3 regions of the Peribacillus sp. BM1 genome follow, and region 3 is predicted to be linked to each of the others. Evidence: riboswitches for the same ligand, from Rfam matches in the RefSeq annotation. Region 3 holds a riboswitch; each other region holds the start of a gene.

Region 1 (9,160 bases), 2.0 Mb from region 3:
TCCTAGTGATGCTCGCTTTAAATGTTGTCATTACAAGTGGAGAGGACTTGGGTTGGACAAGCCCCATTTCGTTGACGTTAGTGGCTGTCACTGTCATAGGTGGTTGGGTATTTTTAAAAGTTGTAAAAGGAAAATCTAACGGATTTATCGATCTTTCTTTATTTAAAAATAACTATTTTACTGGGGCTACTTTGTCAAACTTTTTACTGAGTGCTGTAGCGGGGGCACTTATTGTTGCCAATACCTATGTCCAAATGGCAAGAGGATACAGTTCCTTTCAATCTGGGTTATTATCTATTGGCAATTTAGTTGCTGTGTTAGTGATGATTCGTGTTGGTGAAAAAGTATTACAACGAAGTGGTCCAAGAAAGCCGATGGTCTTAGCTTGTCTTTTAGTGATAGCTGGAATTATGTTAATGACCTTAACAATCTTACCCAATTTGATTTATTCCGTTGTTGTTTTTATTGGTTTTACTGTGTACGGGATTGGACTTGGCCTTTATGCGACACCATCTATAGATACAGCAGTAGACAATGTTCCGACAGCAAAGGCAGGAGAGGCAGCAGGTATTTATAAAATGTCTAGTACACTTGGCAGCTCATTCGGTTTAGCGATATCTGTTACTGTTTATAGTGTAGTTGAAAAGGCTGGAAATATGGATGTGGCTGCAAGTATAGGGTTGCTGACAAATGCTATGTTTGCTGGACTAGCTTTACTAGCTATAGTAGCTACGATTCCAAAAGAAGGTATTAAAAAATCAATAAAAGAGAGAAAGGCTTCTTGAACTACATTGAGTCATGCACCATAAAGAAAGATAATGGGGAAGAAAAAATTGTAGGAATAGAAGTATATTGGAAATAAAGATCAAAAGTGAATCTCATTTAAATCCGAAGTTTAATGAAAAAAAGAAGGAGAATGCTTGATATACGAAGCGTTTCCCCTTTTTCATGTACTATAAAATAATGTTTATAAGAATTATTTGTGTTATTGCCCAGCTTTTTAATACCTATTTAAAAAGCGGAATTTTTTTCAGTACAGCACAAACTGGAATAGCTACACAGATCCCCACAACGTTTTGAACGATGTTTCCGGGAATAGAGGCCGCTGGTATAATCCAGCTACTAAATAGTACCCCTTCACAAATGTAATAACCAGCTAACATAAAAGGAGCCGAAATGATAGTAGCAAATAGATTGAAACCAATACTATTTCCGTTGCGGCCTTTCGACCAGGCGATTTTCCCAACTATATATCCTTGCAAGCCGCGAGCTAAAATAGTGAACGGTGCCCACAATGTCCAACCAGAGATTAAGTCAAATAACCCCATCCCAACGGCACCAGCGATGGCGCCTTTTTTAGGACCAAATAAGATGGATCCGATAAAAAGCATAGCTGTCCCCATATGAACTAACCCGCCATTTGCCGTGATCGGTAGTTTGATATTTAACAAGACCGTGGCAACGAATACGAGTGCAATTAACATGGATGTTTGAATTAAATCGAAAGTACGTGTGTTTGAATAACTCGTTGTTTTTTGCATAGACATAAACCTTTCTTATCTTTTCTTTATAGGCATTAAGGGATAGAAGTGCAAGGTTGCCGTTTCTTTTGAAATCTAGATCGCGTATGTCTTCAACAGGGGTAACTTAATGATAGTCAACACTGCAACGGATTCCTTCTATCAGTCAGAACGAAAAATTATATAAAACCTTCACCATAGATACCGTTATCGAGCACTTGGACATGATAAACGAGTTCAGTCCATACTTGTACAAGTGGTTTCCGATGATAGCAGCATCCTTTCCCTTTAATGCCGTTTATTTACTGAAAACTTTAGCAAAGGATTGGTATATTTAAAAGTGTCAATTTAGCTTAAAACTTAGGTGCCAGTTTATAGAAGGAATCTAAACTCTTTGCATCATAAAAATGATAGAATCAAAAGAAAATTATGATTGAACCGGATACGCATGTGAATGAAGTGGTCTGAATTTCGTCAGCATTTTCCAGAACGGTGTGTCTTAGTAGAAGCATTAAATCAGAAACAAGAGGAAAAGAAAGGGTCCTTGAAGAAATGTCGGTGATCGGTGACTTTGAGAACGGCAATGCAGCATGGAAAGTATATAAAAAACGACATGCGGAAAATCAAAGTCGCGAATTATATATCTTTCACGCAAATAATGAAGAAATAAAGGTAATTGAACAGCCATATATAGGAGTGCGTAAAAGAGTATGAAATTTTATATGGATGATCATTTGCCTCTAGTTTCGGTTGAAATTGAATATAATGGAATGAAAAAGTCATTTAGTAACGTCCTGCTTGATAGGGCCGTTCTTCAACCATTTTAGATACAGATTTAGAGAATGCCATTACACGAAAGATGTACGGAATTGATGGTACTGACATCTGTATAGAACAAAAAGTGAGCGGTATGACAATTGATAAGTTCCAAATTAATGATTTTACAGACCTTTCGAACGAGAAAGCCCACTTCTTCAGAGCTGGGATGGTAGTGAGGTCGAAACAGGCGTGTTTTAGGCGTGCTAATGTTTCGATTTTTTGTGCTTTAAGTGAACATTTCATTTGTAAATAGAACTGATGTTCTGTATAATTAGATGCTAGGGGACAGGTACATTGTCCCTCAAATATTTCATTTTGTAGATGTTTAATGGGACAGTCCGAGATTACTGAAAACGTGCTTTTTCTTTGGAAATGAATAGGTCCATCTATTTTCTTTAATAAACTGGTAATTAAAGAAAATAGAAACAGTACTCAAAGAGGATAGTATGCTTGCTATCCTCTTTGAGCACTGTCATGGAAAGATAGGTGGGTTTGTAGACCTGTTTAAAAATTTACGATGGGTTAAGTTTCTAAATGAATAATACCAAAAGGGCTCTCTGGCCAAAAAAGGCTTTAGATTTCTTTTATTCTTTGAAAGCATGAATGGCAAGCTTTACATCATCGATTCGTTTACAATTAGTATGGGTACGTCGATTCGAAATAACACAACATAATTATTAGTCGTTATGCCAACATAGAAAAACTAAATTGAGAGAATTGAGAGGATATCATTCACTATGAAAATCAATCAATTAATTGCGAATAATATTAACAAATTAGATGCAGTACTACCAGTAGATAAATCGTTAGGAATTGCTGGTTTGTCTGGATCTGGTAAAACAACTTTTTGCCAAACGATTGGTGAAGAATCCAAGAAGCGTCTCGTTTCCTTATTGCCAAAGGCTGAATATCAGTATTTATTTCCTAATATCATGGAAACCAATTTCAGTGCCATCAAGATGGAAGAAATGCCTTTAGTCCTGTTTCTCGGAAAATCAGCCATTTCTGCCAATCCACGTTCAACGATTGGCACCCATACGGGCGTTTTTAAAGACCTCCGCGTGCGGCTTGCTGAGAAATTTAATCTTTCTCCAGAAGTGTTTTCATTTAATAATGAATTAGGCTGGTGTCCTAAGTGTAAAGGACGCGGTACTACCCAAAATGTCGAATGTAAAAAGTGTGAGGGCAAGCGCTATAATCCAGAAGTTGAGCAAAAAAGAATAGAATTATTGGATCAACCACATAGTATTTCCGATATCAACAACTTAAGCATTGAATCGATTCTTTCCCTTGCAGAAGAATTACATATTAGTGAAGCAAAACAGCATATTCTTAAAAATATGATCAATATGAGTATTGGTTACTTAACATTAAATCGTATTATGGGTACTTTGTCAGGTGGAGAATTAACACGACTTTACTTGGCAGAATTCATGGCAGCAAGTGAAAATACCGTTATTATTATTGATGAAATCTCCGTTGGGCTTGATCACCAAACACTATTGCAAATTTTGGAACAGATTAAAAAGCTAGGCTATAAAAATCAAATTTGGCTCATTGATCATTCAGACACAGTGCTCGATACAACGAATGAGCAATTGTTCTTTGGTCCTGGTAGTGGGAAATATGGCGGGGAAATCGTGGGAGAATCACCACGCCCACAACCAATCCATTGGGAACGAAATCAGGCAATACCAACAGAATACTATCAATTTCATGATCTATATTGCCGTAATATTCAAATGGCTGAAATTCAGATTCCTAAAAATAGACTTGTAACCGTTACGGGTGAGTCTGGATGTGGTAAATCTACACTTGTCAATGAATGTATAGCCAAAGATTTTCTGAAGCGATATCCAAAAGATAGACTAGTTATGGTAGGTCAAGATCGAAACCAATCGATTACCAGTCGGTCAACCGTTGCGACTTTTCTTGATATTAAAAAGAAACTCACAAAGTATAGTGAAGATATTGATGATATTTTTCAGCGCTCAATTGAAGATATTATTGAAGAACTACCAACTCAAGACATCGCCCATAAACGCTTGAGCTTACTGATCAAACTGGGACTGGGTTATTTGACGTTAGAAAGAAAAACACAGTCCTTATCAACTGGTGAATTTCAATGTGTTCATTTAGTTTCGGAGCTGTTTGCTAACTCGAGAAACCCACATACGCTTTTTATTTTTGACGAGCCTTCAAAAGGTTTATCACAGAATATTTTAAACCAATTCATTGATAGTATTAGGGGCATTCTACAAGATGAATCCGTCTCAATGATGATGATTGAACATAATTCTTACATGCTAGAAAGCTCTGACTTTATCGTTGATTTTGGTAAAAGACAGCATGCGTCTGTAGAACATCTTGATGTTGTCAGTCATGATGATTATAATCGTCAAAAAAACAGTGCAGATAGAGTTGACCCATTGCATCTTTCTTCCACACTCAAGCAGCAAAAGGGTATTCACTATTTAGAAGAAAATCAGATTGACTATTTTAAAAATGCAGAGAACCTTTATAAGGGCGGCATCTTAAAAAGCTTATCATCAATGGCTCGATTGATTTATGGTGAATACGAATCTGAAACAATTGCACCCGTCATCGCCATTGATTTTGAAAGACATTTGTATAGTCAATATAGTTTTCTCTATGAAATTGGCGGTCTAATCAACCATATTGTGGCGGCGCATCCAACTAATAAAGATACAAGAAGCTTCGATTTCTATGATCAAGACAATCATTGTCCAAGCTGCTCGGGCCGTCGGGTGATTGGAAAATTTGATATTGATGTTGTCATTCAAGACAAAAACGTACCATTTTGGGATGGCCTATTGCATCCAGACGTGATGGAGGTATTAAAACATTATCAATATCCGAAATTGCAATTCCTTTTTGATGAGATCAAGAATGAACTTGGTCAAGATATTAGTAAAAGCTATCATGAGATGACAGAAGCAGAGAAGCATACCTTTTTATACGGGTATTGGGAAAAGTCATTCTATGATAAGAAAGGCAAAGCGCGGAGGACATGGGATGGCTTTAATAAAATTCTTGGGATGTATATGTCCATTTCGAAATCGATTATTAAAGAGCATATGAAAGCGTCAAAAGAGATGATTACCTGTCCGATTTGTCAGGGCGCCGTGCTAAGCCATCATAAAAAGCTCGAATTTGGCGACACAGATATTCGTGAGATTATTCATCAGCCGCTTGATCAAGTTTTGAAAACGGTAGGTGAGTTACCAGAACTCGTAAAAATGAAATCGATTGTTGGCGGCGAGATGGCCTTGACGGAAGATGTCTCCCTGTTGCCTAGGGAAACACAAGTCGCACTGAAAATGCTTGAACTGGAACAGGCAAGCTTTGCCCACTATGAAATGGTATTACAAAATGTCTTACCATTCTGGGACAGAATTAAAGGAAACATCGAAGCTATAAGCAGTAAAAATCTGATAACAATTTGTGATTTTGCCAATATTGACGAAACAAGAGAAACAATTATTGATAAGTATTTCACCAATGGAAAATACAAAAAACTAACGTATGTTTATGAAGCATTTGGTTACAAAAAAATTGTCACCCAAATAAATAAGATTAAAAAAAACCATCCATGCCCATTCTGTAAAGGGAAGAAAGTCATTTCAGAAGATGGTCTTCATGACGGTGTGTACAAATTATCGATACCATGTGTGAGTTGTGATGCAAGTGGTATCAATGAAGAAGGGCGTAAGGAAATCGTCGATGATTTTGACGTGCAAACATGGCTAACTGGCAAAGTACGTGATGTTGTTGCTGAGAGCTTAATAAATGAGGCTGTTAGTGATATTCCAATTTTTAATCGTATTCGCGAGTTGAATAAAAGAGATATGATGGCGGTTTACCAATGCATTGAGCAGAACAATTAAAGTAGAATGATTCATACAAGCCATATTAAAAAAAAGCTAGATGTCAGCTAGTGATTATTACTCATTTGCAATAATGAATGGCAAATGAGTTTTTTTGCTATTCTAAAACTTGAGCTTGTTGGTTAAAAGAATATCTTGTACTGGTGTTTTTAAACGTTATATTAGTATATTATTTTATTTGTTAGTATTTTAATTAATTTACTTATTTTGTAATAGTTAATAGATGAATATTATATTGACATCGTAATATTTATAATTATATAATAAATCAAGTAAATCAATACACCTCGCTTTTTATGATTGTGAGGTAGAGGCGCGGTATTTATTAGTGCTTAGTGGAGTCAGAGAAGACGAAGAAGCTATGCAGAAGGAAATGTCGCCGAAGTATATAATGAGTTCTCGCCATTATGTGCTGGGTCTGTAATGAATAATTACAGGACTGTCTTAATAAGTTTCCCAATTTATTAAGTTGTGCTATCTCTCAGAAGAGATAAAAGGGTGAGGAATTTGGAATGGCTACATCGATTTCCGGGTTCTTTCTCGGAAGGTATCTAGTCTTTTTTTATTGCCTTTAAGAGATTCCTTTAGCATATAAGGGATCTCTTTTTTCTATGGTGGCGGTGCGGGGCTGGGCTTCTAAAAAATCAGCTCCGCACCGCCACCTTTATAAGGTGATACGGTTTTTAGAACCTGAACCTTTTTCATCATTTAAGTTAGGATCAGATGCTCACGAATGCATTGTATTGAAAAAATGAATATAGCTTGTATAGGCTAAGATGGAGGAAATGAATATGGAAAAACTGCAAACACTTTATTACGAATTTATCCCGACGGGCGAAGATAAAATGAAATTAGATCCAGCGAAAACAGCACTTTTAGTCGTGGATATGCAAAATCAATTTATTAGCCGTGATGGATTGGATGCTCAAGTTGCACGAGAAAAAGGCATGTTCGATAAGTGGGAATCTTTCTATGATCGTATTGATAACGTAGCGATTCCAAACAATAAAAAACTACTAGACTTTTTCCGTGCCAATCAATTAGAAGTCACTTTCGGACGGATTGCTTGCCATCATAAGGATGGACGTGACCGTTCCCCTGTACAACGTCGTCCAGGTTGGAATAATATCTTATTACCAATCGGTGATCCGGGCGCAGAAATGGTAGATGAATTAAAACCATTAGAAGATGAAATCGTGGTAAATAAAACGACAGACAGTGTTTTAAGTGGGACAAACTATGAATTTTTACTTCGTAATATGGGCATTGAAACAGTTGTATGTACAGGTGTTGTAACAGACCAATGTGTTGCCTCAACTGTACGTAGCTTAGCAGACGCTGGTTTTGAAGTAATTTTAGTAGAAGATGCTTGCGCAGCGGCAACGAAAGAGTTACATGATGCAGAAATCATGATCATGAATCAAATTTATTGCCAAGTGATGAGCACAGATGAAACCATTCAATTCATTTCAGAGGAAATTGAACAACGTACTGTTGTTCAAAAATAGAGAGGAAGCTTTTTAAATGAGTCAAGGACAAAGTAATGCAAATCAAGACAGTACAGCTCCTCATTTTAAGCGTGTCCTCACACTGAAGGATTTGGTGATTTATGGCATCGCCTTTATGACGCCCATTGCGCCTGCTTATATATATGGTTTTGCAGCACAGTCGACAGGCGGTATGTTGCCATTAGCGTATTTAATCGCGATGGTTGCGATGATGTTTTCGGCATATAGTTATGGCAGAATGGCTGCAGCGTTCCCAGTTTCCGGTTCAACGTATACGTATACACAACGTGCGATTCATCCGCATTTAGGCTTTTTTGCCGGCTGGGCCATGTTTATGGACTATGTATTAGTGCCTTTAATCGTCTTTATGGTTGGTGCTTCCTATGCCAATGCATTAATTCCGTCCATTCCATATTGGGTATGGGTATTCATTATTGCCGGAGTTATTACTGTCGTAAATATTCTTGGAATTGCAGTTGCAGCAAAAACGAACCAAATTTTAGTGTTATTTATGGGAATCGTTGTTGTCATTTTCGTTGTTTTTTGTATGAAGGCGATTATGGTAGAGGATGGTGCATCGGCTTTAGTATCGATTACCCCGTTCTTTAATAACGAAACATTTGTAATGTCAGCCATCGTTTCAGGTGCAGCCATGGCATGTTTCTCATTTTTAGGATTTGACTCAATTACAACCTTATCGGAAGAATCGGTGAATCCTAAAAATGATATTTGGAAAGCGGCCATTCTTTCTTGTTTAATCGGTGGGGTTATTTTTATCTTGCAAGCTTATGTTGCTCAGTTAGTCTGGCCAGATGTGAATAACTTTAGCTCAGCAGATACGGCTTTATTTGATATTGCGAATGTAGCAGGTGGTGCAGTGCTTGTAACACTTTACACAGTAGCGATTATCGTTTCAACTTTAACAGCTGGTTTAACAGGTCAGGCAAGTGCTTCACGTTTAATGTTTAGCATGGGACGTGATGAAGTTCTACCGAAAAAATTCTTTACACATTTACATCCTAAATATAAAACACCGATCTACAATATTTTATTAATGTGCAGCATTAGTATTGCTGGAGCCCTTTTCCTATCAATCGATTTTGTTGCAGAATTAATGAGCTTTGGTGGTTTAACTGGTTTTATGTTTGTTAACCTATCTGTTATTGTGTATTACTATTTCCGGAAACAAGAGAAGAAATTTATCCGTTATTTATTAATTCCGGGCCTCGGTTTCTTAATCTGTTTCTACTTATTTATTAATTTATCACCAATGACGTTAAAAGTAGGCTTTATATGGCTGGCAATTGGGGTTGTCTATGCGCTTATTACAACAAAAGGATTTAAAAAGCTACCTCCGAGTCTTATCGATTTGTAATCGGTAGTTTACATGGCATGAACTTGGTAT
Region 2 (11,768 bases), 740 kb from region 3:
AAAAATATTGTCATCTTGGGCTTCCATTAGCATTAATGCGATATTTGCTCCGACACAGAAGTTCTTCCCCTGGTTTCCAATGACAAGACCTTTGTAATTTGTGGCTACTTCCTCAATTGCAAAGTTAATCATTTGAATGATATCAAGTCCTATTGCATTGTTTTGTGAGGTGAATTCTAGCAATGCCACACCATCACCGATATCGATTAAGCTGGCGCCAGCGTTCTTTTTGATAACCCCTTTTTGCTTTTTCACTTTTTTCAAATTGATTGCTTTAGGATTTTCGATGAGTTGCTTGTATTCGCCATGATGGAAGTACAGCGTTTCACCTTGTTCATTTTCTTTGTAAAAGTGAGTGAATCCGTTTCTGAGCATTTCTTTTACCCATTCTGGTACAGGAACGTCTTCTTGCTCTAATTTCGTAACGGACTTCTCTAGTCCAATCGCATCCCATGTTTCAAACGGACCTTTTGACCAGCCGAATCCCCACTTCATCGCTTGATCGATTGCTTTGATATCGTCTGCAATTTCACCAAGTTGTGTAGCAGAGTAAGTAAGTACTGGGGTTAATATTTTCCACAAGAGCTGTCCGGCACGATCATCCGAATAAATGAGCGCCTTCATTTGATTTGAATAACCTTTTGCCTGTTTGCTCATTTCAGTAGAGGCTGTTTTTAGTTTCTTTCTCGGTCCGTATTCCAGGGTTTGCGGATTAAGTTCAAGAATTTCTTTTCCTTTTTTCATGAAAAATCCCTGGCCACTTTTGCTTCCCAGCCACCCTCTATCAACCATTTTTGTTACAAAATCAGGTATCCGAAAGACTTCCTTCTCTTTACCATCCACCTGGTCATAAACATTTTTTGCTACATGAGCAAATGTGTCTAACCCCACAACATCAAGTGTGCGAAACGTTGCACTTTTTGGTCTGCCAATCATTGGTCCTGTGATGGAGTCTACTTCACCGATACTGTAACCGCCTTTTAACATTTCTTGTACAGTTACGAGTAAACCATATGTTCCAATTCTATTAGCAATGAAATTGGGTGTATCTTTCGCTTCAACAACCCCTTTTCCAAGGACATCTTCACCAAACTGTTTCATAAATAAGAGTACCTTTGGATCAGTCAATTTTGTTGGAATAATTTCAAGTAGCTTTAAATAACGTGGTGGGTTAAAGAAGTGAGTGCCTAGAAAGTGCTTTTGAAAGTCTGACGAACGCCCATCCGCCATAGCTTCGATCGAAATGCCTGATGTATTGGAGCTAATGATACTACCTTGCTTTCTATATTGATCCACTTTTACGAAAATGTCTTTTTTCACTTGCAGGTTTTCAACAACAACTTCAATCACCCAATCCACTTCAGCAAGCTTTTCTAAGTCATCTTCAAAGTTACCTGCTTCGATCAATGCAAGTTTGCTTTTTGAAGTAAGCGGTGCGGGCTTTTGTTTTAATAGCTTTTGAATAGACGTTTGGCTGATTCGATTTCTCACCGCTTTATCTTTAAGTGACATTCCTTGTTTCTTTTCATCCTCTGTAAGCTCCCTGGGAACGATATCTAAAAGATAAGTTGGAATTCCTACGTTAGCAAGGTGTGCGGCAATCCCTGAGCCCATAACCCCTGACCCTAGAACAGCAGCCCTTCTGATTTGTCGCACCAAATTCAATCCCCCTTATTCAAATGTCTTGAATGAATACTCATTCATTTTTTCGTTAAAATAAGCGACCTCTCTCCTACTTTAAATATAGAATATTTCAGAAAATTGCGCAATCTTTAATGGCTAAAAACGTCATTTTTTCATTCAACAAATGGTGACATATTATTTCTCTAACCACAAAGAATAACGAGGTAGGAGGTGATTCGCAAATGGTCAAGCGTAAAGATAATCCATCAAAGGCAGCAGTAAGTGCGGCGAGCGTGAAAGGAAACGCAGGTCCTGGCGTTGAAGGACATGGACAAAACAAAGTGAACAGTACAAACAATCAATTTAAAAAATAAAGTGAAACGTCCATCCGTTTCATCCTCCACCGAGGGCAGTTACGTTTTACAGGCTGTTTATTTCCTTCCTATTTTTTCTTGATTCTTTTGCAAAATGGAGTTTTGGGATTAAAGCCTGTGAAACCGGGGTAAATTCGTTATTCTCCATGGTATGTAACGCTCGTAACAACGGTATTCTTTAGAAAAAACATCATTTTAAGGAGGTGGATATGATGCAACAAAATATCCAAGGAAACCAACCACAAAGTAATGTACCTGTTGGAACTATGAAACAGCCACCCAAAATGGTTTCAACGAAAGATAGCCTTTATTTAAAAGATATGCTGTCCTGGAATTTACTTGCTATGAAGAAAGCTCATTTCTTCGCCGCTCAATGCCAAGATCAACAAGTCGTGCAAGCCTTGAATAAATATGGCCTAATGCATCAGCGCCATTATAATACCATCCTTACACATCTTGATCCAGCCAAACAAAGTCAACAGCTCCAATAATCATGATGAAAGGAGATATGCAAATTGGCCAATCAAAATAAAGTACAAAACCCTGAAGCTCCCATTCCAAAGACACCGCAAATGAATGAACGTGATTTCGTTAATGATATGCTAAGTACAGAAAAGTATTTAAAAAGTTCTTATGGAGTGGCATTGAATGAATTGAGCAATCAGACTCTGTATCAGGATATTCAATCCATCTATACTGAAGTCGAGACAGCGCAAAGAGAGCTCTATTACTTAATGTTCGAAAAAGGCTGGTATACTCTTGAAACAGAAGACCCTCAAAAAGTCGGTCAAGCCTACCAACAATTCAGTGGCTATAAGAACCAATTCCCTTATGATGCTGGAATACAATAAAGTGAAACTTCAATTAATAGGGGTCTTACTTCCTGTTAATGCAGGATAACATTTATACAGAACAAAAGGAGAAGGCTAAGCCTTCTCCTTTTGTTCTCGATAGTCGTCGTTCAGTTTTTTTATTTCCTGAATCAGCTTAACCATTTCTTGCTTTGCCTCTGGATAAGTTGAATTCCAATGCTTAGCAAGGGCAGGCATCGATTTAGCAATATACGAATAAAGTGCCCAGTACCGGACTTTTTCCTGAAGTTCAAGATCACTTTCTCCAGTAAGAAGTTCCGTATATTTCTCAATCAAACCATCAAATTGCTCAGTAAATTGATCGTTCATATCAATACTCCTTTGCAAGTGACTTTATCCTGGTTTAACAGGCTGTAATCCCCCACTGATGGAAGTTTCACTTTATGTTTTTTCGAGTCCTCGTTGGTGCCTAACGCTTGCGTTCCTCTTATTTATCGGTAGAAAACATGTATTTCTTATAATGATATCGAATACTAAAAATTAAACCCATCGCCAACATATTCCCCATTAACGAGCTTCCACCATAGCTAATGAAAGGAAGCGGAATACCTGTAATCGGCAAAACGCCAATCGTCATGCCAATATTTTGAAATACATGGAATGTAATCATACTAATTACCCCCACACAAATATACGTATAGAAGTTATTCTTCGTATCCATTCCGGATTTCGTAATGTGATAGATCAGCAAGAAAAACAAACTAACGACAATACTGGACCCAAGAAAACCAAATTCTTCGCCAATCACACTAAAGATGAAATCAGAATGACTTTCCGGTAAATACACTTCTCTAGCACCGATTCCACCTTCTAATGCTTTCCCTGTCGTTTGGCCTGATCCGATCGCAAGCAGCGACTTCGTTAATTGATACCCTGTTGAACTGGCGTAATTATAAGGATCTAACCAAGAATAAATCCGTCCAAATTGATATTGCTTAACTCCTAGGTATTTTACTAAAACATCAGGTTGCCAAAGAACGAAATAAAATATCGTTCCTGCAACGGCTGCCCCGCCTGCAAAAATGGGGGTTAGTATCTTCCATGAAACACCTGAAACAAAAATGACGCCAACTAAAATCGCAATTAAAACAAGAGATGTTCCTAAGTCAGGTTGTAGCATAACTAACATAATCGGCGGCATCGTTACAAGACCTAATTTCAACAACAGCCAGAAATCCGTTTTAAGCGTCTTTATTAGATTTTTTTCATGATGAGTGGTCGCCACATTGGCAAGTGCTACAATCAAAAACGTCTTCATGAATTCAGAAGGCTGAATCGAACCTAATTTCGGAATGATAAACCAACTCTTGGCTCCATTTCTCTCTGGAACTAACGAATCTGGAGCGATCACTAGCAAGACAAGTAAAAGAAGCCCAAAACCATAAGCATACCAAGTTATTTTCTTTAATTGATCTGAATCAAAGGTAATGATGGTTGCAACAATGCCTACACCAACCGCGTACCAAAACACTTGTTGTATTAAAAAGTTATTTACATACTGCCCAGATGTCTGCGCGCTGTATATCGCAATACAGCTCGTAATAAACAGAAGAAATAGTATAAAAGCTAAGGTATAATCAATTCTGGATGAAACTTTATTTTTTGATTCCATATAACTCTCCCCTAAGAAGGATTAAGGGAACTATGATCCATAGCATCTTTTTGAGAAAATAATCCCTTTCGTACATCTATCCATTATACTGTAAACAGACAAAATCACAACTATATCGTATATTGGATATTCCCCCACGAAGTCCCAACTTATCATCTTTCTGCGCTAAGTCGCCTTCTCCTCATGTAGATGGTTACAAGTCCCTGACTTGGCGAAAATAGAAAAGCCAATCCAAAGATCACACCCACAACACTGACCATTCATCCTGCTATCGAAGCATCTAGCATCACTGCTGTGTAATGGCCCATTAATAAATAGTAAAAGAAAACGACCGGGATTCCTATCGCGCAAGCCAATCCAGAATCAAATGCCTTGTTCTTTACAAAAAAAATCGTCGTTACAAGTGCGAATTCGAAATGGAAGTTAAACTAAAAAACCTGTAAACATAATGGTCCAAGTTTTCTCTTTGTTTGCTCCAATATATTGGGTCTTTTCATCTATTCTTGTCTAATTATTACTTCCCTTTCAAAATTAAGCATTGCTTGTCCATCTGAAATATACTATACTACAATCATATTTAATTAAATATTCCCATTCACCGATGGGATAGAGGCTGCAACTTATAATAGTAAAGCGGACGAGATTCAATGAAATTGATGACTCCGTTTGAAAGGATAAATTGCCGAAGTTTGGATAAATCATTGACTATCCAGGCTGGCGATGTTTCCGAACAGGAACATCACTGTCACGTTTAGTAACGTGGAGGGCTATCTTCGGAAGGATTTAACGGACTTATCAAACAGCCGTCGATCTTTTTCGACTGCTGTTTTTTTATTTGTCTAAAATACGATGTAACCTTCCATTTGAGCATCTGATCCCAACTAAAACGATGAAAAAGGTTCAGGTACTCAAATTGTATCACCTTATGAAGGTGGCGGTGCGGAGCTGATTTTTGCGAAGCCCCGCCCCTTTTCCACAGAAAAGGAGTGTATAATATCATTGGCGAATTCATCCAAAGCATCTAACCCTACTCAATTAAAGAGAACTCTTAAAGCACGCCATCTTATGATGATTTCTCTTGGAGGATCAATCGGAACTGGGATATTTTTAGCAAGTGGCGGCGCTATTTCTACTGCTGGTCCAGGTGGAGCGCTGCTCGCCTATGCGGCTGTTGGAATCATGGTTTATTTCTTAATGACAAGTCTTGCCGAGATGGCAGCCTACATGCCAGTAGCTGGTTCATTCAGAGTGTACGCCACGAATTTTGTTGATCCAGCATTTGGTTTTGCTATTGGCTGGAACTATTGGTATAACTGGGCAATTACGATTGCCGCGGAGCTTGCTGCAGTTGTACTTATTATGAAATTTTGGTTTCCAGAAAGTCCTTCAGTTATGTGGAGCGCACTGGCACTTGTGATTATGTTCGGCTTCAACTATTTGTCTGTTAAAGGCTTTGGAGAAGCGGAGTTTTGGTTTGCACTGATTAAAGTTGTAACAGTCATCATCTTTATTATTACTGGATTTTTAATGATTTTTGGCATAATGGGCGGAGAATCAATCGGCTTTACAAACTTCACAATCGAGGATGCACCTTTTAATGGCGGATTCTTTGCCATTCTAGGAATCTTCATGGCAGCGGGTTTCTCCTTTCAAGGGACGGAATTACTCGGCGTAGCTGCTGGAGAAAGCGAAGAGCCGGAAAAAAATATTCCAAAAGCAATTAGCACTGTATTTTGGCGAATCCTTCTTTTTTACATTTTATCTATTTTTGTCATTGGGATGATTCTTCCATACACAGATGAACGATTATTAAGTGATGCGATTTCTGTAAGTCCATTCACACTCGTTTTTGAACGCGCAGGATTTGCCTTCGCTGCATCCGTCATGAACGCCATCATTTTAACATCCGTCTTGTCTGCAGGTAACTCAGGCATGTATGCTTCTACTCGTATGCTTTGGGATTTAGCACGCGATGGTAAAGCACCCAAATTCTTAGGGAAATTGGATAAAAGAGGTGTGCCGGTCAATGCTTTAATCGCCACCACTTTAGTTGGATCACTAGCTTTCTTAACGACTTTCTTCGGCGATGGTGCCGTTTATATTTGGTTGTTAAACGCGTCAGGGATGGCTGGTTTTGTTACTTGGCTCGGGATTGCCATCAGCCATTACCGCTTCCGCAGGGCCTATATCGCACAAGGACACGACATAAAGGATCTTCCATATCGAGCAAAGTGGTTCCCACTCGGTCCATTATTAGCACTGTTTCTGTGTATTTTCATTATACTAGGTCAAAACTACCAAGCCTTTACGGGAGGCGGGGTCGATTGGAACGGAGTACTTGTTTCTTATATCGGTTTACCTCTTTTCTTAATCGTTTGGCTCGTCTATAAAGTTAAAAACAAAACAAAATTAATCCCTTTAAAAGACTGTGATTTTGAAAAAAAGTAAGAAAAGAAATCCAAAAGGGTCGGACTTCACACTATTGATGTGAGGTCTGACCCTTTTTTGTATGGGACAACTTCTTGTCCTATAAGTCAAGGTATTTAATATGCTTACATCACTTCATAAGCAGGTGAATGATGCCAGCTGCCTTATAAACATCAGTGTGCAGACGGGAAAACACGTTTCATCGTTTCAGTGAACTCATCGGCAAATCCTGCAATTGGATGACCATTCCTCACATCAGTCGAATACCCTTGCATACGATTAATGAAGTCAGGGTTTGAAGACACGTACACGTTTTCAATCGTTCCATCAGCTGCCCTTACTTTGTCGGCAATTTTCTCCTCTACATTCTTCGCTAGCTCATTGCTTCCTTTGTCCGATAAATCAGCTGCAACATAGGCACTGTTTCCCATCACCATTACTGTAGAATGTTTCACTTCTTTTAGCTTATCGACTTCAGCAGAAAGGTTGTTTCCCTCTCTAATATCGTTATTATTTGTGACATTCCTTGTGTTATAGTTGACATTATTTCTTACATTTTGGACTTCATTCGGAAACCTGGCTCTGTCATAATTTACGTCTGTCGGATTATTTACGTCTGTCGGCCGATTCACACCTATTTTCTCACTACCCTGATTAGTATTGTTGGCTGTACATCCTCCAACAAATAATGTTGCTATTATTCCACCCGCGATGATTGCGTTCTTCATATCCATCACTCCTTTTTCGTTATTACAAATTTAGTGTTCGTCAGAGAAGATGAAATATGTAAGAACCCGAACAAATCACCTGCAACAATTTTTTCCATGTGAAATACTGGTCCTGTTACCTGCATCGGCTTACTTTTTAACCAATTACGATCCGGAAAACAAATTTTCGTGCTAGATTTACCTAATTATGTGCCAGAATGGAGGGTTTACGCGCCAGAACTAACGCTTTTCGAGCGGGATTTATGATTTACGTGCCAGTGCCAAATTTTCATTTATTTGCATACAAAACCTAAAATGACGTTAAATGGCCACCAGTTACTTTGGAAGGATCCCTCATTAAAAACGCTACATTCACCTAATCACATTGGTGGCGGTGCGGAGCCGTAATTTTGGCGGTTTCTCGATAAAATGAGTATACCTACTAAAAGAGTGGCTATATTAGTAAGTCGTGAAGCCTTGTACCCATGTCCTTCACACAAAAAAACAGGCAAGAAGAGTATTATTCTTCCTGCCTGTTCCTTTATTCTCCAGATGTTTCTTGAGTAGATGTTTCCACTGTATTTTCCACCGGAGTTTCTTTATCTTCTTCATTATTATAATTATAGTCAGAAGGTTTAATTGGTGTGAATCCCTTAGGTGTATAGAAGCGTAATAAATCTCCATTCACAACCTTATCGGAGTACTGAAGTAGTTTTTGCGCAAGTTGTTTATCCGCAGCAATCTCTTCCGTTTCTTCGATTAATTCCCCTGTATTCGTATCATAGTATTTTCCTTTGAGAGAAGTTACAGATGGTGTAATAAAATCTCCATTTCGGAATGGAATCAATTCGTGATGATCTTTAGACAATAAATCTGTACCAAATTGAACATTCTCTTTCGTTTCTACACCTAGTAAATGCATAAGTGTCGGCATTAAGTCAATTTGTCCGCCATACGTATGATTGACTCCACCCTTGACACCTGGTGCATGAATCAGTAAAGGCACACGTTGTAGTTGTGCGTTTTCGAATTCCCCAACTTCAGTTCCAAGTACTTGAGACATAGCTCTCATATGGTTTTCTGAGATTCCATAATGGTCACCGTACATCACGATTACGGAATTATCATATAAGCCGGATTCCTTTAAATAGGTAAAGAACTCTTTAAGTGCTTCATCCGCATATCTGGCCGTTTGGAAGTAATTATCAACTGACTTATCACCCGTTGTATGAGGTGCGATTGTTGTTAAGTCTTGGTTTATCGAATACGGGAAATGGTGTGACACCGTTATAAACTTCGAATAAAATGGCTGTGGCAATTTATCAAGCATCGGGATTGACTCTTGAAAGAAAGGCTTATCCATCAAGCCATAGCTCATTGTATCTTCTACATTCATATCGTAATAGCTTGCATCGTAAAAGCGATTAAACCCAAGCGCTTTATAAATTTTATCGCGGTTCCAGAAAGTCTTATAGTTACCATGAAAAACAGCAGACGTATACCCTTCTTGACCTAAAATAGCTGGTGCAGCTTGGTACGTATTTTGATCATGTGTCGTGAATGCTGAACCTTGTGGTAAACCGTACAATGAATTTTCAAGCATAAACTCGGCATCAGATGTTTTACCTTGACCAACCTGATGGAAGAAATTATCAAAATACATAAAGTCTGTGCTATGCGCTAATGAATTTAAGAATGGTGTAACTTCCTCTCCATTAAGCTTGTAATCAATAAGGAAATTCTGCATCGATTCCAAATGAAGATAAATCACATTCTTACCCTTTGAAGCACCGAAATATTCTGGGTTTGGCTCAGCATACATCGCTTTTGTAAAATTGACAATCTCAGCAATGTCTGTGCTGTTTGCCGTTGCACGCTGTGCATATGTTCTCGTATTTTGTACTGCGTCATATACCATGTAATTGTACATGCCTAAATATTTAACAATATAGTTACGGTCAAATGTTCTAGTAAGTAGTTGCGGACGGTCTTTTTCCGCTAACGCAAGGTTTACTGAGAAAATAGCAAGTCCAGCAAGGAAGACCATTGCAACCGTACGACGTTTCATTTTAATTTCACTTGGTTTGATTGCTTTAGAATAATACAATACGATCAGGATGATTGTATCCAAGAAATACAAAATATCATACGGGTTGAATAATGCCATTACACTCGGACCTAAGTCACCAAAATTTGATGCTTGAGTAAGTGTTGGTAAAGTAATGAAGTCCGTAAAAGAACGGTAATAAACGATATTAGAGAATAAGACGGCTGATAAAATGAAATTTAACCGAATCACCCATTTATATGTCTTTTTCCCCTTGGCCAACAATGCTATTCCAAAGAATAGGATCGCTGAACTAATCGGGTTAATGAGTAGTAGAAACGATTGAAGTTTGTTATCAATCCCTAAATTAAATTCCACCTGATAGCCAATATATGTTTTAATCCAAAATAATGTAACTGCTATTATGAAGAAACTAAGAAGTTTAGTTTGTAAAATGCTTTGACCCTTTTTAAGAAAATTTTTCATGTTTCACCTCTATTAATCTAGTAATCTGAGCCTTAACCGATGATGCAGATTCTGATTATTTATCTTGATAAGTAAATGACATTTTGAGCATAGAATACATAGTATCACTTTCATTCAATAAGTCAAGATTAGTTGAGTGATTATCCTTTTATTCCCATTCACATTCTATTGTAAAGAAATTGTAACAATTCAGTATAGACAATGAAAGGTGCTAAATACTCATTATCATATGAACACGATCCGAAAAAAATAACAAATTAATGCTGATTGCCAACGCCACAAATACTACTATAACGGACTTTCACTTGAACTTCCATTAAATATCACTTTTTTTCATTTCCATATTTCCCAAGTACAAATGCAGTCTCATTCCATCCCTATTTCACTGCGGTTCCAGATGCTTTTACACTGCCTTTACAAAGTTCCGAATGAAAAGTAAATAAACTCAGCATCTAACAGAATGAAAAATGTAACAGTATTCCTGATTTGAATCCTTTTATTATATCACAACCCCATTATTTTTTCCACTAAATTACAAACGTTAAACAAGACTCAAGTACTTATTTAGGAACTTTGATTAAAATCGGCTGTTTCCTATAGCAAACGTCGAAATCTGCACAATCTATGCTAAACCGACAAGTATATGATGAGGGTAATCTCGATTAGAAGTTGGTTTCTTGTGGGGGGTGGTGCTGTTTACGCTTGATATGGACAGGCAAATTGAGGATTCCGCTTAAAAACTTCGTCCTGTTCCCTTTGTATCAAAAAAAGTCCTGTTCACAACAAAAAAATAAACTAAGTTTGTCTTACGTGCAAAGGACCAGACCCCGCAGCTACTATAAAGGATTAGGTGCGTTAAACTAACGCTTTATCCTTTATAGGCTACGGGGCCGGTCCCTTTAAGACATTCTTAGTTTTTGTTTTTTAGAATTATTTAAGACCTTCAACAATTTCATTCACCATTTCCTGAATGGATTCAAGTCCACCGCCTGATAGGTCTGGTACTTATTCTACTACAGTGTAGTTACCGTGCTCCATATTAATAATATAGTCTGGTTTTGGTGGTTTACCACCATGTTGTTTAATCTTCTCTTTGTGACCAGCAATATGCTCCGGACTCTTTTCCCAAGCTTTCCAAGCCTCTTCAGACTCCCAGCGGATAATCATAATTACTTCTTCTTCCCCACGACGTATATTTTTTACAAGTAGCTCACGGCTAATAAAACCTTCTCTTTGTTCCACTAATGATGGGCCTTGGCCGGGTTTCTTTTTAAAACGTTCTAATATCTTTTCTGAATTTCCTTCAGTAATTGTCCACTTACGAATTTGAACAAACATCTGTCTTCCCCCTTAATTATAGTAAAGGCTGTCCCATTTAATGGACAGCCTGCTCTTTTGAAGTCAAATATTTATGTTAATCTTATTTTAACTCGTCTAAGATTTCTTGAATTTTTTCCATTTCAGTTGGTACGCCACCACTTGCGAAGTACCAGTTACCACCATAAAGGTAAACAATTTTGCCTTCTTTGTAAGCACGAGTTTGTTTAATAATGTCGTTTTCAACATCTGCTTTAAGCGCGTCATTGTCTTCAGCGTTGCGGTCAATAACTAATAATACTT
Region 3 (11,768 bases):
GTTCGGGCAAGCTTCAAGGCACACACCACAAGTCATACATTTAGAAAGTTCATACGCCCATTGACGTTTCTTTTCTGGCATACGAGGACCTGGTCCAAGATTGTACGTTCCATCAATTGGGATCCACGCTTTTACTTTTTTCAATGAATCAAACATACGGCTACGATCCACTTGTAGGTCGCGAACAACAGGGAATGTGCGCATAGGACTTAAGCGAATCGGTTGTTCTAATTGGTCGATAAGTGCTGTACAAGACTGCCTTGGCTTGCCATTGATCACCATTGAACAAGCACCACAAACTTCTTCTAAACAGTTCATATCCCAAGAAATCGGTGTTGTTGTTTTTCCGTCAACCGTTACTGGGTTACGACGGATTTCCATTAGGGCAGAAATGACGTTCATATTTGGACGATAGTCTAATTCAAAAACCTCTATATATGGATCTGAATCTGGAGTATCTTGTCTTGATATTTCAAACCGTACTGTTTTTGTCTTTGTCTCAGCCATGCTTTTCTCCCCCTCTTTTTAGTGAGTTGTCGTATAGTCGCGTTTCCGTGGTGCAATTAACGAAACATCAATATCTTCGTAATAGAACTCAGGAGCTGAATTCGGACCAGTAAACTTAGCCATTGTCGTTTTCATAAATTCATCGTCATTACGTTCCGGGAAGTCCGGTTTGTAATGAGCACCGCGGCTTTCATTACGATTAAGAGCACCTATTGTAATAACCCGAGCTAATTGGAGCATGTTTTGTAATTGTCTTGTGAAAGAAGCTCCTTGGTTGCTCCATTTTGATGTATCTAAAATATTGATATTTTTATACCGTTCCATTAATTCGACAATTTTATCGTCTGTTGCTTGTAATCGATCATTATGACGTACAACCGTTACGTTATTTGTCATCCATTCGCCAAGTTCTTTGTGAAGAACGTAGGCATTTTCTGTTCCATCAAGCGACATAATGCTATCCCATTTTTCTTGTTCTTGCTTCACATAGCCATCAAACAAGGAAGATGGTAGTGATTCACTTGTTTTCTCAAGACCAGAAATATATTTAACAGCATTTGGTCCAGCTACCATTCCACCGTAAATCGCGGAAAGAAGGGAGTTCGCACCTAGACGGTTCCCACCATGCTGTGAATAATCACACTCACCTGCTGCAAACAAGCCTTTAATATTCGTCATTTGATCATAATCCACCCATAATCCACCCATTGAATAGTGAACAGCAGGGAAGATTTTCATTGGAACTTTACGTGGATCTTCACCCATGAATTTTTCATAGATTTCAATGATGCCGCCAAGTTTAATATCCAATTCTTTCGGATCTTTATGAGAGAGATCAAGATAAACCATGTTTTCTCCATTAATACCGAGCTTCATATTTACGCACACATCGAAAATCTCCCGCGTGGCAATATCACGCGGCACAAGGTTTCCATATGCCGGATATTTCTCTTCTAAGAAATACCAAGGTTTCCCGTCTTTATACGTCCAAACACGTCCGCCTTCGCCACGAGCCGATTCTGACATTAATCGAAGTTTATCATCGCCAGGAAGTGCGGTCGGATGGATTTGAATGAATTCACCATTTGAATAAATCGCGCCTTGTTGGTAAACAATAGAAGCAGCTGAACCCGTATTGATCATGGAGTTCGTTGATTTACCAAAGATGATACCTGGTCCACCGCTTGCCATGATGACCGCATCGCCTGGGAATGCTTTGATTTCCATTGTTTTCAAGTCTTGTCCCACAATCCCGCGGGCCACTTGTTCGTCGTCAATGACGGCCCCAAGGAATTCCCAGCCTTCATATTTCGTAACAAGTCCTTCTACCTCATAGCGGCGAACTTGTTCGTCCAATGCATAAAGCAATTGTTGGCCAGTTGTCGCCCCAGCAAATGCTGTACGGTGATGCTGTGTACCGCCGAAACGACGGAAATCTAGCAAACCTTCAGCCGTGCGGTTGAACATAACACCCATCCGGTCGAACATGTGAATAATCGATGGTGCTGCTTCACACATTGCTTTAACAGGCGGCTGGTTCGCTAAAAAATCGCCACCGTAAACTGTATCATCAAAGTGAATCAATGGGGAGTCCCCTTCACCTTTTGTATTTACTGCTCCATTTATGCCACCTTGTGCACAAACAGAGTGAGAACGTTTAACAGGAACTAACGAGAATAGATCTACCTGTTGTCCATGCTCAGCCGCTTTAATCGTAGCCATTAGCCCTGCTAGACCTCCACCGACGACAATAATTTTACCTTTACCCATTATTGCTCACTCCCTCATATCCGTTCAAAGCTTGTTAGCTTGCTCTGATTTATTCGAACCTTTTATACGAAAGCAAAAATTGCACGTAGCCCAATATAGCTAAGGACTAGGAATACAACTAATGTTATGTAAGTCATGATCTTTTGCGATTTAGGTGAAACAGTTAACCCCCAGCTTACCGAGAATGACCAAAGTCCATTAGCGAAATGGAAAACAGTTGAAAGAAGCCCTACAATGTAAAAAACAATCATGAATGGGCTTGAAAAAATCGTTGCCATCATGTCAAAGTTCACTTCAGCGCCAAGTGCGGCTTGAATTCTTGTCGTATACACATGCCAAATAAGAAAGATTAACGTTATAATTCCTGATACCCTTTGTAAAAAGAACATCCAGTTACGGAAAAAGTTAAATCTTCCCAAGTTGTTTTTAGCTGTAAAAGCGATGTAAATCCCATAAACAGCATGGAAAATCAACGGTAAATAAATGACAACAAATTCAACGACAATCTTGATTGGCGTGAATTCAATTAAATGTACCGCTGCATTGAAGGTATCCGCTCCTTTAGTTGCCATATAGTTGACTGTTAAATGGAAGATTAAAAACAGTCCAATTGGAACTACCCCAAGAAGTGAATGAAGCTTACGATTCCCAAACTCTCGATTTTGCGCCACAAAGTGCCCCCCCTTAATTTGTGAAACCCTCGCAAAGATAAAATCAATTCTCCCTTACCCCTGCATTTTCTAAATGTATGAAACTATTTAACAATCTTCTGACATGTCCATTTTACCCCTGTCTGATAATTGCGTCAAGAAAACGGATACAAGATTTCTTTTTTCAAAATAGAAATATTTTACTAGTTTTTTACCTTATTCACCTAAGTAAAATCCCATAAGCCACCATTTATCCAACAATTTAATTTTAGATTTTCCTATAAAAATTAATGCTTCAACTCACAAAACGTATATAATAGTTGTATAGAAAGTGGGGAATACAATGGAAAAAGAAGCTCAGGCTCTGCAAGAATTATCTGACAACACTGAAATGCATATCCCGATTTTTGGCTACGAGTTAATTAGAGAAATACTATTAAATGATATTTTAGGCAAAGATTCTCCCCATGTTCTATACTGGGCTGGAAAACAGTTGGCAAGGAAATTTCCGCTTCACAACATAGATGAAATCATTAACTTTTTCTCTAGTGCCGGCTGGGGGGACTTAACATTGGTCAAGCAATCCAAAGACGAAATCGAAATGACATTAACTGGGATAATGGTTGAAAGACGGTTTGATTTGAACACCGCATGTCACTTTCAACTTGAGACTGGATTTCTTGCTGAACAAATCAGCTTGCAAAAAAAATTCACAGCAGAAGGCGCCGAAGAAACGAAACGTCGCGCCCGCAGAGCTACGATATTCGTAAAATTAGATTTAAAAGACCCGATTGAGTAGATAAAGTGAAACTTCCATAAGTGGGGGGATTGACTTTCCGTTAATATGGGATAAGTAGATAAAGAGGATCGTTTAGCCATGCTTTGCATAGGTTTAACGATCCTCTACTCATTTTTTACGCTTTGACTGCCGTTCTTTCATCAAGTTGAAATTCCACATGCAATGTTTCAACAGCCTGAACCATATCTTTGTCTGGGATAACCGTAGAAACTTTGATTTCAGATGTGCTGACCATTTTCACTTGGATGCCTGCATCTGCAAGAATCGCAAACATTTTCGCTGCAACACCCGGATTAGAAACCATTCCCGAACCGACGATGCTCACTTTCGCTAAATTACTTTCCGTTTCAATTCTTTCAAACTGTAATTCTTTTTTATTACTTTCTAAAACCGTTAACACGTCACTTACGTCATCCTCTTTAATCGAGAATGTTAGATTCGTCGTACCAGTATCCGTAATGCTTTGGATAATAATGTCTACATTTAAGTGCTGCTCGGCAAGGGTTGTGAAAATGGTAGATAAAGAAGTTAACCTTCCAGTCAGTCCAAAAATGGTTACCCGTGTAATACTGTCTTCAAATGCAATCCCTCTAACAATTAAATTCTCTTCCATCGTTACTTCCTCCTCAATGATTGTTCCTTGTTCCTGTTCTATACTTGAGCGAACGACTAGCGGTATTCCATAATTCTTCGCAAACTCTACTGCACGTGGGTGAAGAACCCCTGCCCCAAGATTCGCCAATTCAAGCATTTCATCATAGGAAATCGCTTGTAATTTCCTTGCTGATTTAACAAAACGAGGATCTGTTGTGAACACACCTGTAACATCTGTATAAATGTCACAGCGTTCTGCTTTTAAAGCTGCCGCTAATGCAACAGCGGTCGTATCGGATCCACCTCGGCCCAATGTCATGATTTCACCGCTCGCATCCACTCCTTGGAAGCCCGCTACAACAACGATTTTCCCTACAGAAAGCTGTTCTTTGACCCGATTCGTATCAATATCCAAAATTCTTGCATTCCCATGAATCGATTCAGCTTTAATCCCAGCTTGCCAACCGGTAAAAGAAACCGCGTCATACCCAAGTTCTTGTAAAGCCATCGTAAGAAATGAAATCGTGACCTGTTCTCCAGTTGATAACAGCATATCCATTTCCCGTTTGCTCGGAGTGTTACTGATTTCATTCGCCATTCTAACGAGCTCGTCGGTCGTTTTGCCCATTGCCGATACAACGACAACAACCTCATTCCCAAGAGCCGCTTCTTCTATTACCCTAGTTGCTACATGCTTTATTTTTTCAATATTTCCTACTGATGTACCGCCAAATTTCTGCACGATTAATCCCACTTTGTGACACCCTTTCCAGCTGTTTTTTTGCAAACAAAAAAAGCAATGAGAATTATCTCATTGCTGTGGTAACGTAAATACATACGAATATCACAGTGAGATAGCCCTCCAGAACAAAATTGTTCTGACAATCTGCCATTTATTCAATGTCAGACCAGCAAAATCAAGCTATGAGACTTGATCGCTTCGGCGACTTCCCCTTTCAAGACTTTTCACAGAAGCTCATCCTTCTCCAAGTCTTTACTAATGAAACCCGCACCTCTATCAACACACGAAAAGCATAAGCACCTTGTTCAGCCTCAGGCAGAGCATAAGGCAAACAAGCTGTATGGAGAGCGATTTTCTCTCCATCAGATGGTTTCCTTATGACCTCAGACGGGCTAGGAGCTGTAGCTAGACAGTTAAATTTATTAAAGACGTACATTACTTTTAAAAATTAACTGTAGTATAGCATACCCCATTTTGAACAGCAAGATCATTCTTGCAATTTATTGACAAGCTCTTGAGCGACAGATCGTGGAATGCCTACCGCTTGAACTTCTTCTACCGTTGCTTCACGCATTTTCTTTACTGAGCCAAAATGTTTTAGAAGTAGTTTTTTTCGTTTCTCGCCGATGCCTTCAATTTCATCAAGCAAAGATTGAAAAGCATTTTTACCTCGCAGCTGGCGGTGAAAAGTGATGGCAAAACGATGCACCTCATCTTGAATCCGTTGTAGCAAATAAAACTCCTGACTCCTATGGTTAAGCGGGATAATCTCAAGTGGATTGCCAATCATCAGTTCAGATGTACGATGCTTTTCATCTTTTACAAGGCCTGAGAGCGGGACTTCTAGACCGAGTTCATTTTCTAAAATATCGCGAACTGCTTCAACATGCCCTTTACCGCCATCAATAATGATTAAATCTGGAAGCGGAAGTCCTTCTTTCAACACTCTCGAGTAGCGGCGACGAACTACCTCACGCATTGATTCGTAATCGTCTGGTCCTTTAACCGTTTTAATCTTGTATTTACGATATTCTCGTTTTTCAGGTTTTCCGTCGATAAAGACAACGAGCGCAGAAACAGGATTTGTTCCTTGAATATTTGAATTATCGAAAGCTTCAATTCTGTGCGGTGTATAAATGCCGAGCTGTTCTCCAAGCCTCTCCACTGCTTTAATCGTGCGATCCTCATCCCGGTCAATTAAAGCAAATTTTTCTCCCAGCGCAATGCTAGCATTTTTATTAGCAAGATTGAGTAATTCTTTCTTTTGTCCAATTTTCGGAGTAAGAATTTTAACCTGTAATAATTGCTCCGCTAATTGTGCATCTACTGATTCAGGTAGAAAAATTTCTTTTGGTTTGAAATGATTTGCCTTTGAATAAAATTGCCCCAGATATGTTAGCAATTCTTGATCAGGTTCATCGTATATCGGAAACAACGAGACGTCACGTTCAATCAATTTACCTTGACGAACAAAGAATACTTGTACACACATCCAGCCTTTATCATACGCAAAACCAAAAACGTCACGATCTGTATAATCATTGGACATCATTTTTTGCTTTTCCATCGTAACGACAATATGGGCGATTTGATCTCGATATTCCTTTGCCCGTTCAAAATCAAGTTCTTCAGCTGCCTCATGCATTTTATCAGACAACTCATTTTTAATTTCTTGATAGCCACCATTTAAAAATCGCGTAATTTCACCCATCATCGTTTTGTATGTTTCCTGTGGCACTTCTTTCACACATGGTGCGAGACATTGACCAAGATGATAGTATAAGCACACGCGATCAGGCAATGTATTACACTTTCTAAGCGGATAAATGCGGTCAAGGAGCTTTTTCGTTTCATTAGCCGCGATGACATTCGGATAGGGACCGAAATATTTACCATTATCTTTTTTCACTTTTCTGGTGATGATTAAGCGCGGATGACGCTCATTCGTCAGCTTGATGAACGGATACGTTTTATCGTCCTTCAGCATAATATTATATTTCGGATCATGTTTCTTGATTAAGTTTAATTCTAAAATGAGTGCTTCAATATTTGATGATGTAACGATATATTCAAAGTCTTCAATTTCATTGACGAGTCTAAGCGTTTTTCCGTCATGCGAGCCAGTAAAATACGAGCGAACTCGATTTTTCAGTACCTTGGCTTTACCGACATAAATAATCGTTCCCTGGCGATCTTTCATCAAGTAACAGCCGGGATGATCAGGAAGCAGGGCAAGCTTGTCCTTAATTCGCTGATTCATGTTCAACCTCCCAACCAATCAATCTACATAAAGTGTATAAAAGAAAAAACTCCAAGCCATAGACTTGAAGTTTCTTAAATATAAAAGAATTAAGCGTGTTTTGCAAGAAGTTCTGATAATGCTTCTTTCGGTTGGAAGCCAACCACTTTGTCAACAACTTCTCCATCTTTTAACACGATTAAAGTTGGGATGCTCATTACGCCGAATTTACCAGCAGTTTCTTGGTTTTCGTCTACATCCACTTTAACGATTTTCACTTTGTCACCAATTTCGCCATCAAGTTCTTCAAGAACTGGAGCAATCATTTTACAAGGTCCGCACCACGGTGCCCAGAAATCGGCAAGAACTAAACCTTCGTTTGTATCTGTTGTAAATGTTTGGTCAGTCGAGTGTACAATTGCCATAATATATGCCTCCTAATAAACTATATTTCTAAAACCAGTATACCATTGATAATGGGATGCTTACTATTATTTTGCTTCATTGCTAAGATACCCTTAACTTACGTATCTATTCGCAATATGATTCGTATAAAGTGAAACTTCAATCAGTGGGGAGTTTTCTTCATCCCCACCGATTGTTAGTTGAACCAATCGGGCATTTACGGGCAGTTATCCCCACGTATGCGTCTTCTATTCACCTAAGCCTTGAGATGGTTTTTACTGCCCGTTAATGCGGGATTAATTCTTAAAATAGCATCATCTGATTGCAAAAATCAAGACATCTGCTTGATGAGCAAATGTCTTTCAACGGAAGGGTCAGACCCTTTAGACGTTTAGTTTAAGTTTCTTACATTCTTCAATAAGTAATGGAACGACTTCAAATAAATCGCCGACAATACCGTAATCAGCAATCTTGAAGATGTTTGCTTCAGGGTCTTTGTTGATCGCGACGATCACTTTAGAGTTGGACATGCCCGCTAAATGTTGGATCGCCCCAGAGATACCGCATGCGATATAAAGATCAGGTGTGACCACTTTCCCTGTTTGCCCAATTTGAAGGGAATAATCACAATAGTCTGCATCACATGCACCTCGGGAAGCACCGACAGCTCCGCCAAGAACTTGAGCAAGTTCCTTCAATGGCGTGAAACCTTCTTCACTTTTTACTCCCCGTCCACCGGCAATGACTACTTTCGCTTCTGAAAGATCCACTCCGTCTGTTGCTTTTCTTACTACATCTTTGATAATAGCACGAAGGTCTTTAATCTCCACATGAAGAGAAGAAACATCACCGGTTCGACTTTCATCCTTCGCTAACGGCTCGATGTTATTCGGACGAATCGTTGCAAAGATGACTCCATCTGTTACAATTTTCTTCTCGAACGCTTTGCCTGAATAGATCGGACGAGTGAAGACTAGATTTCCGCCTGCTTCTTCAATGGATGTGACATCAGAAATAAGCCCTGAATTCAGTTTCCCGGCAATTCTGGGCGCAAGGTCTTTGCCAAGAGCTGTATGACCGAAAATAATTCCTTCCGGATTTTCCGCAGCAATGACTGCAAGAACTGCTTGTGCATACCCATCAGACGTATATTGAGCAAGTTTTGCATCTTCTACTGTAATGACGCGGTCCGCACCATATTGAATAAATTTATTTCCTAACGTTTGTATGTTTTCTCCTACTAAAACGCCGATTACCTCACCGCCATCTGCTACCAAATTAGCTGCGCCGATTGCTTCAAATGATACATTTCTCAAAGATCCTTCACGTACTTCACCTAATACAAGGACTTTTCTAGCCATTTAAAAAAACCTCCTGTAAGTCATTTATCCTGGTTTAACTATCCGGTAGTGGAAAACAAACCCCACTGATGGAAGTTTCACTTTATTGCTTGAATCGGGATCGTCGTTTTGATTTGCTGTTAAAAACTAAATCACTTTCGCTTCTGAGCGCAGGAGTTGTACGAGTTCTTTTACTTGCTCGTTCAGGTCACCACTCAGTACTTTTCCTGCTTCTTTTTTAGGTGGAAGGAAGATTTCAATCGTTTTTGTTTTTGCTGCTACATCGCCTTCTTCAAGTTCTAAATCATCCAATTCTAATTCTTCAAACGGCTTCTTTTTCGCTTTCATGATACCTGGAAGGGATGGATAACGCGGCTCATTCAAGCCTTGCTGGGCCGTAACCAATAATGGCAAAGACGTTTCGATGATTTCTGCGTCCCCTTCCACATCACGGGTAACGCTTACATTTACACCATCAATTTTAAGCTGAGTAATGGTCGTGATATAAGGAATGTTCAACTGTTCAGCAACTCGGGGTCCAACTTGGCCTGAGCCGCCGTCAATCGCTACATTACCAGCGATAATTAAATCCGCATCTTTATCCTTTAAATATTCACTAATAATTTTTGCTGTTGTGAATTGATCGCCATATGCTACATCTTCTTCAATATTGATTAAAACCGCTTTATCAGCGCCCATGGCAAGTGCTGTACGCAACTGCTTTTCAGCGAATTCGTTTCCAACAGTAACAACTGTTACCTCTCCACCTTGTGCATCGCGCACTTGGATCGCTTCTTCTACCGCATACTCATCATACGGGTTAATAATGAATTCAGCGCCGTCTTCATTGATTTTGCCGTTTGCTAAAGTAATTTTTTCTTCTGTATCAAACGTTCTTTTCAGTAATACGTAAATATTCAAAGGAATCCCTCCTGATTTTTTTAAAAATTAAGACTATTTTAGACGTTGTTCAAAAAGATCGGCCCATTTTTTATCCGCCTTTTTGAACAAGTCCGATTAGAAAAGTTTCATTACTTGCCTTTAAAAACAGCCTCTCTTTTTTCAATAAAAGCACTGATTCCTTCTTTGGCATCTTCAGAAACAAATATCTTACCAAAGCTTTTCGCTTCGTTTTCAATGCCTTTATAAAAACTCTCTGGCTTGGCATCGTTTAAAAGGTCAATCGCCGCTTTCAATGCGAGTGGGCTTTTCTGCGCAACTTTCTCTGCCAATTCCTTCGCTTTAGGCAAAAGCTCTTCATCTGAATAAGCATGGTTTGCCAACCCGTATTGAACAGCCTCAATACCCGTAATCGGTTCACTCGTAAACAGCATTTCAGCAGCCTTTGCAACTCCCACATAACGGGTTAGACGCTGGGTGCCACCAAAGCCAGGTACAAGTCCAAGCTGTAGCTCTGGTAAGCCGATTCTTGAATTTTCTGTCACTAAACGAATATGACAAGCCATCGCTAGCTCCAAACCTCCCCCAAGAGCTGCACCATGAATAGCAGCAATAACCGGTTTTGGATATCGTTCAATTTTCTCAAATACTTCTTGGCCATTTCTGGAAAGTTTCGTGAAGGCTTCACCACTACTTACACTTGTAAACTCTTTTATATCAGCACCCGCAGAGAAAAACCTTCCTTCTCCGTAGATCAGTACGCAACGAACTGCTTGATTCGTTACCAGCTCATCAAACAGCTGTGAAATTTCCTGGATGAGACTTGAAGAAAGTGCGTTCGCAGGAGCTCTTTGAATCGTAACGAGAGCAACATGATTTTCGATAGAATGGTTTAAAAATGCCATGATCATTCCCTCCTTAAACGTATAAATAATTATGTAAAAAACTTATAGAAATGTATGGTGCCGAGCTTCTTATTAAACGAAAGAATTCTACTTTTTAGAGCCACAACCGCCAAGTAATAGTTGATGGACCGATTCTGCAAGATCTGGCAAGGAATACTTTTGATCGTTCATTACCCAAGTTGTAGCCATTTCATCAATTGTTCCAAAAATCATCTGCCTTGTTAGTCTGACATCCAAATTTGAAAGAAACTCACCGTTCTCTTTTCCTTCAATGATAATCGTGTCTACGATCTGTAAATAGTCTCGTAGCACATCATTAATCCTCTCTCGGAGTTCAAGATTGGACTGCCGTAATTCAAGCTGGGTGACAATGGCCAAGTTCGCATCACTTGCAAGAATTTGAAAATGTTTTCTGATCATTACAAGTAATTTCTCCGCCGCACTCATCGTTTCCTTTATTTCCTCTTCAATTTGTTCCACAAAATAACCCATTTTTTCATAGAATAATGAAATTAAAATGTCTTCTTTGTTTTTAAAATAAAGGTAGATTGTACCGTCAGCAACACCTGCTTGTTTGGCAATTTTTGAAACTTGTGCTTGATGATAGCCATTCTGTGCAATTACAACAACAGCAGCATCTATGATTTGTTTATACTTTGGTCTATTTCGGTTCACTGAACTTCTCCTTATCATTTCAGATATGAATGAATATTCATTCATATTTTCATAGTAGAGTGAATGACCCTACCTGTCAAGGAGAAATATTCATTCAAACGCCGCTTCATGCTGTTACTTTTGTCACTGAAAAAGGACAGACCCCGCAACAACTAAATACAGTATAAGATAAGTGTACGAAACACTGCACACTGATTATTGAGTACGAGGTCAGACCACTCGATTTTTCATTCATATTTGCA

The links. Region 3 has a riboswitch for lysine ahead of AC1MGI_RS19980 (aspartate kinase). Riboswitches for the same ligand answer to the same signal wherever they lie in the genome.
Region 1: another riboswitch for lysine. It lies ahead of AC1MGI_RS08515 (cysteine hydrolase family protein); the one in region 3 lies ahead of AC1MGI_RS19980 (aspartate kinase).
Region 2: another riboswitch for lysine. It lies ahead of AC1MGI_RS02675 (amino acid permease); the one in region 3 lies ahead of AC1MGI_RS19980 (aspartate kinase).

The regions. Positions count from the first base shown of each region.
Region 1 covers NZ_CM155259.1:1,761,106-1,770,265, forward strand. Annotated here, with positions in the region: gene AC1MGI_RS08495 (MFS transporter) at 1-785, shown strand, start outside; gene AC1MGI_RS08500 (ECF transporter S component) at 1,008-1,541, opposite strand; gene AC1MGI_RS08505 (hypothetical protein) at 2,073-2,234, shown strand; gene AC1MGI_RS08510 (ATP-binding cassette domain-containing protein) at 3,077-6,247, shown strand; lysine riboswitch at 6,548-6,732, shown strand; gene AC1MGI_RS08515 (cysteine hydrolase family protein) at 7,039-7,755, shown strand; gene AC1MGI_RS08520 (APC family permease) at 7,772-9,130, shown strand.
Region 2 covers NZ_CM155259.1:523,955-535,722, forward strand. Annotated here, with positions in the region: gene AC1MGI_RS02645 (3-hydroxyacyl-CoA dehydrogenase/enoyl-CoA hydratase family protein) at 1-1,614, opposite strand, end outside; gene AC1MGI_RS02650 (YuzL family protein) at 1,866-1,997, shown strand; gene AC1MGI_RS02655 (hypothetical protein) at 2,210-2,488, shown strand; gene AC1MGI_RS02660 (spore coat protein) at 2,570-2,848, shown strand; gene AC1MGI_RS02665 (YusU family protein) at 2,924-3,178, opposite strand; gene AC1MGI_RS02670 (FtsW/RodA/SpoVE family cell cycle protein) at 3,297-4,481, opposite strand; lysine riboswitch at 5,081-5,259, shown strand; gene AC1MGI_RS02675 (amino acid permease) at 5,472-6,929, shown strand; gene AC1MGI_RS02680 (YhcN/YlaJ family sporulation lipoprotein) at 7,082-7,636, opposite strand; gene ltaS (lipoteichoic acid synthase) at 8,157-10,148, opposite strand; gene AC1MGI_RS02690 (antibiotic biosynthesis monooxygenase family protein) at 11,154-11,486, opposite strand; gene AC1MGI_RS02695 (siderophore ABC transporter substrate-binding protein) at 11,569-11,768, opposite strand, start outside.
Region 3 covers NZ_CM155259.1:4,178,612-4,190,379, forward strand. Annotated here, with positions in the region: gene sdhB (succinate dehydrogenase iron-sulfur subunit) at 1-507, opposite strand, end outside; gene sdhA (succinate dehydrogenase flavoprotein subunit) at 526-2,277, opposite strand; gene AC1MGI_RS19970 (succinate dehydrogenase cytochrome b558 subunit) at 2,340-2,948, opposite strand; gene AC1MGI_RS19975 (YslB family protein) at 3,271-3,726, shown strand; gene AC1MGI_RS19980 (aspartate kinase) at 3,842-5,074, opposite strand; lysine riboswitch at 5,168-5,346, opposite strand; gene uvrC (excinuclease ABC subunit UvrC) at 5,550-7,322, opposite strand; gene trxA (thioredoxin) at 7,412-7,726, opposite strand; gene AC1MGI_RS19995 (electron transfer flavoprotein subunit alpha/FixB family protein) at 8,090-9,067, opposite strand; gene AC1MGI_RS20000 (electron transfer flavoprotein subunit beta/FixA family protein) at 9,194-9,967, opposite strand; gene AC1MGI_RS20005 (enoyl-CoA hydratase) at 10,078-10,851, opposite strand; gene AC1MGI_RS20010 (TetR/AcrR family transcriptional regulator) at 10,939-11,526, opposite strand.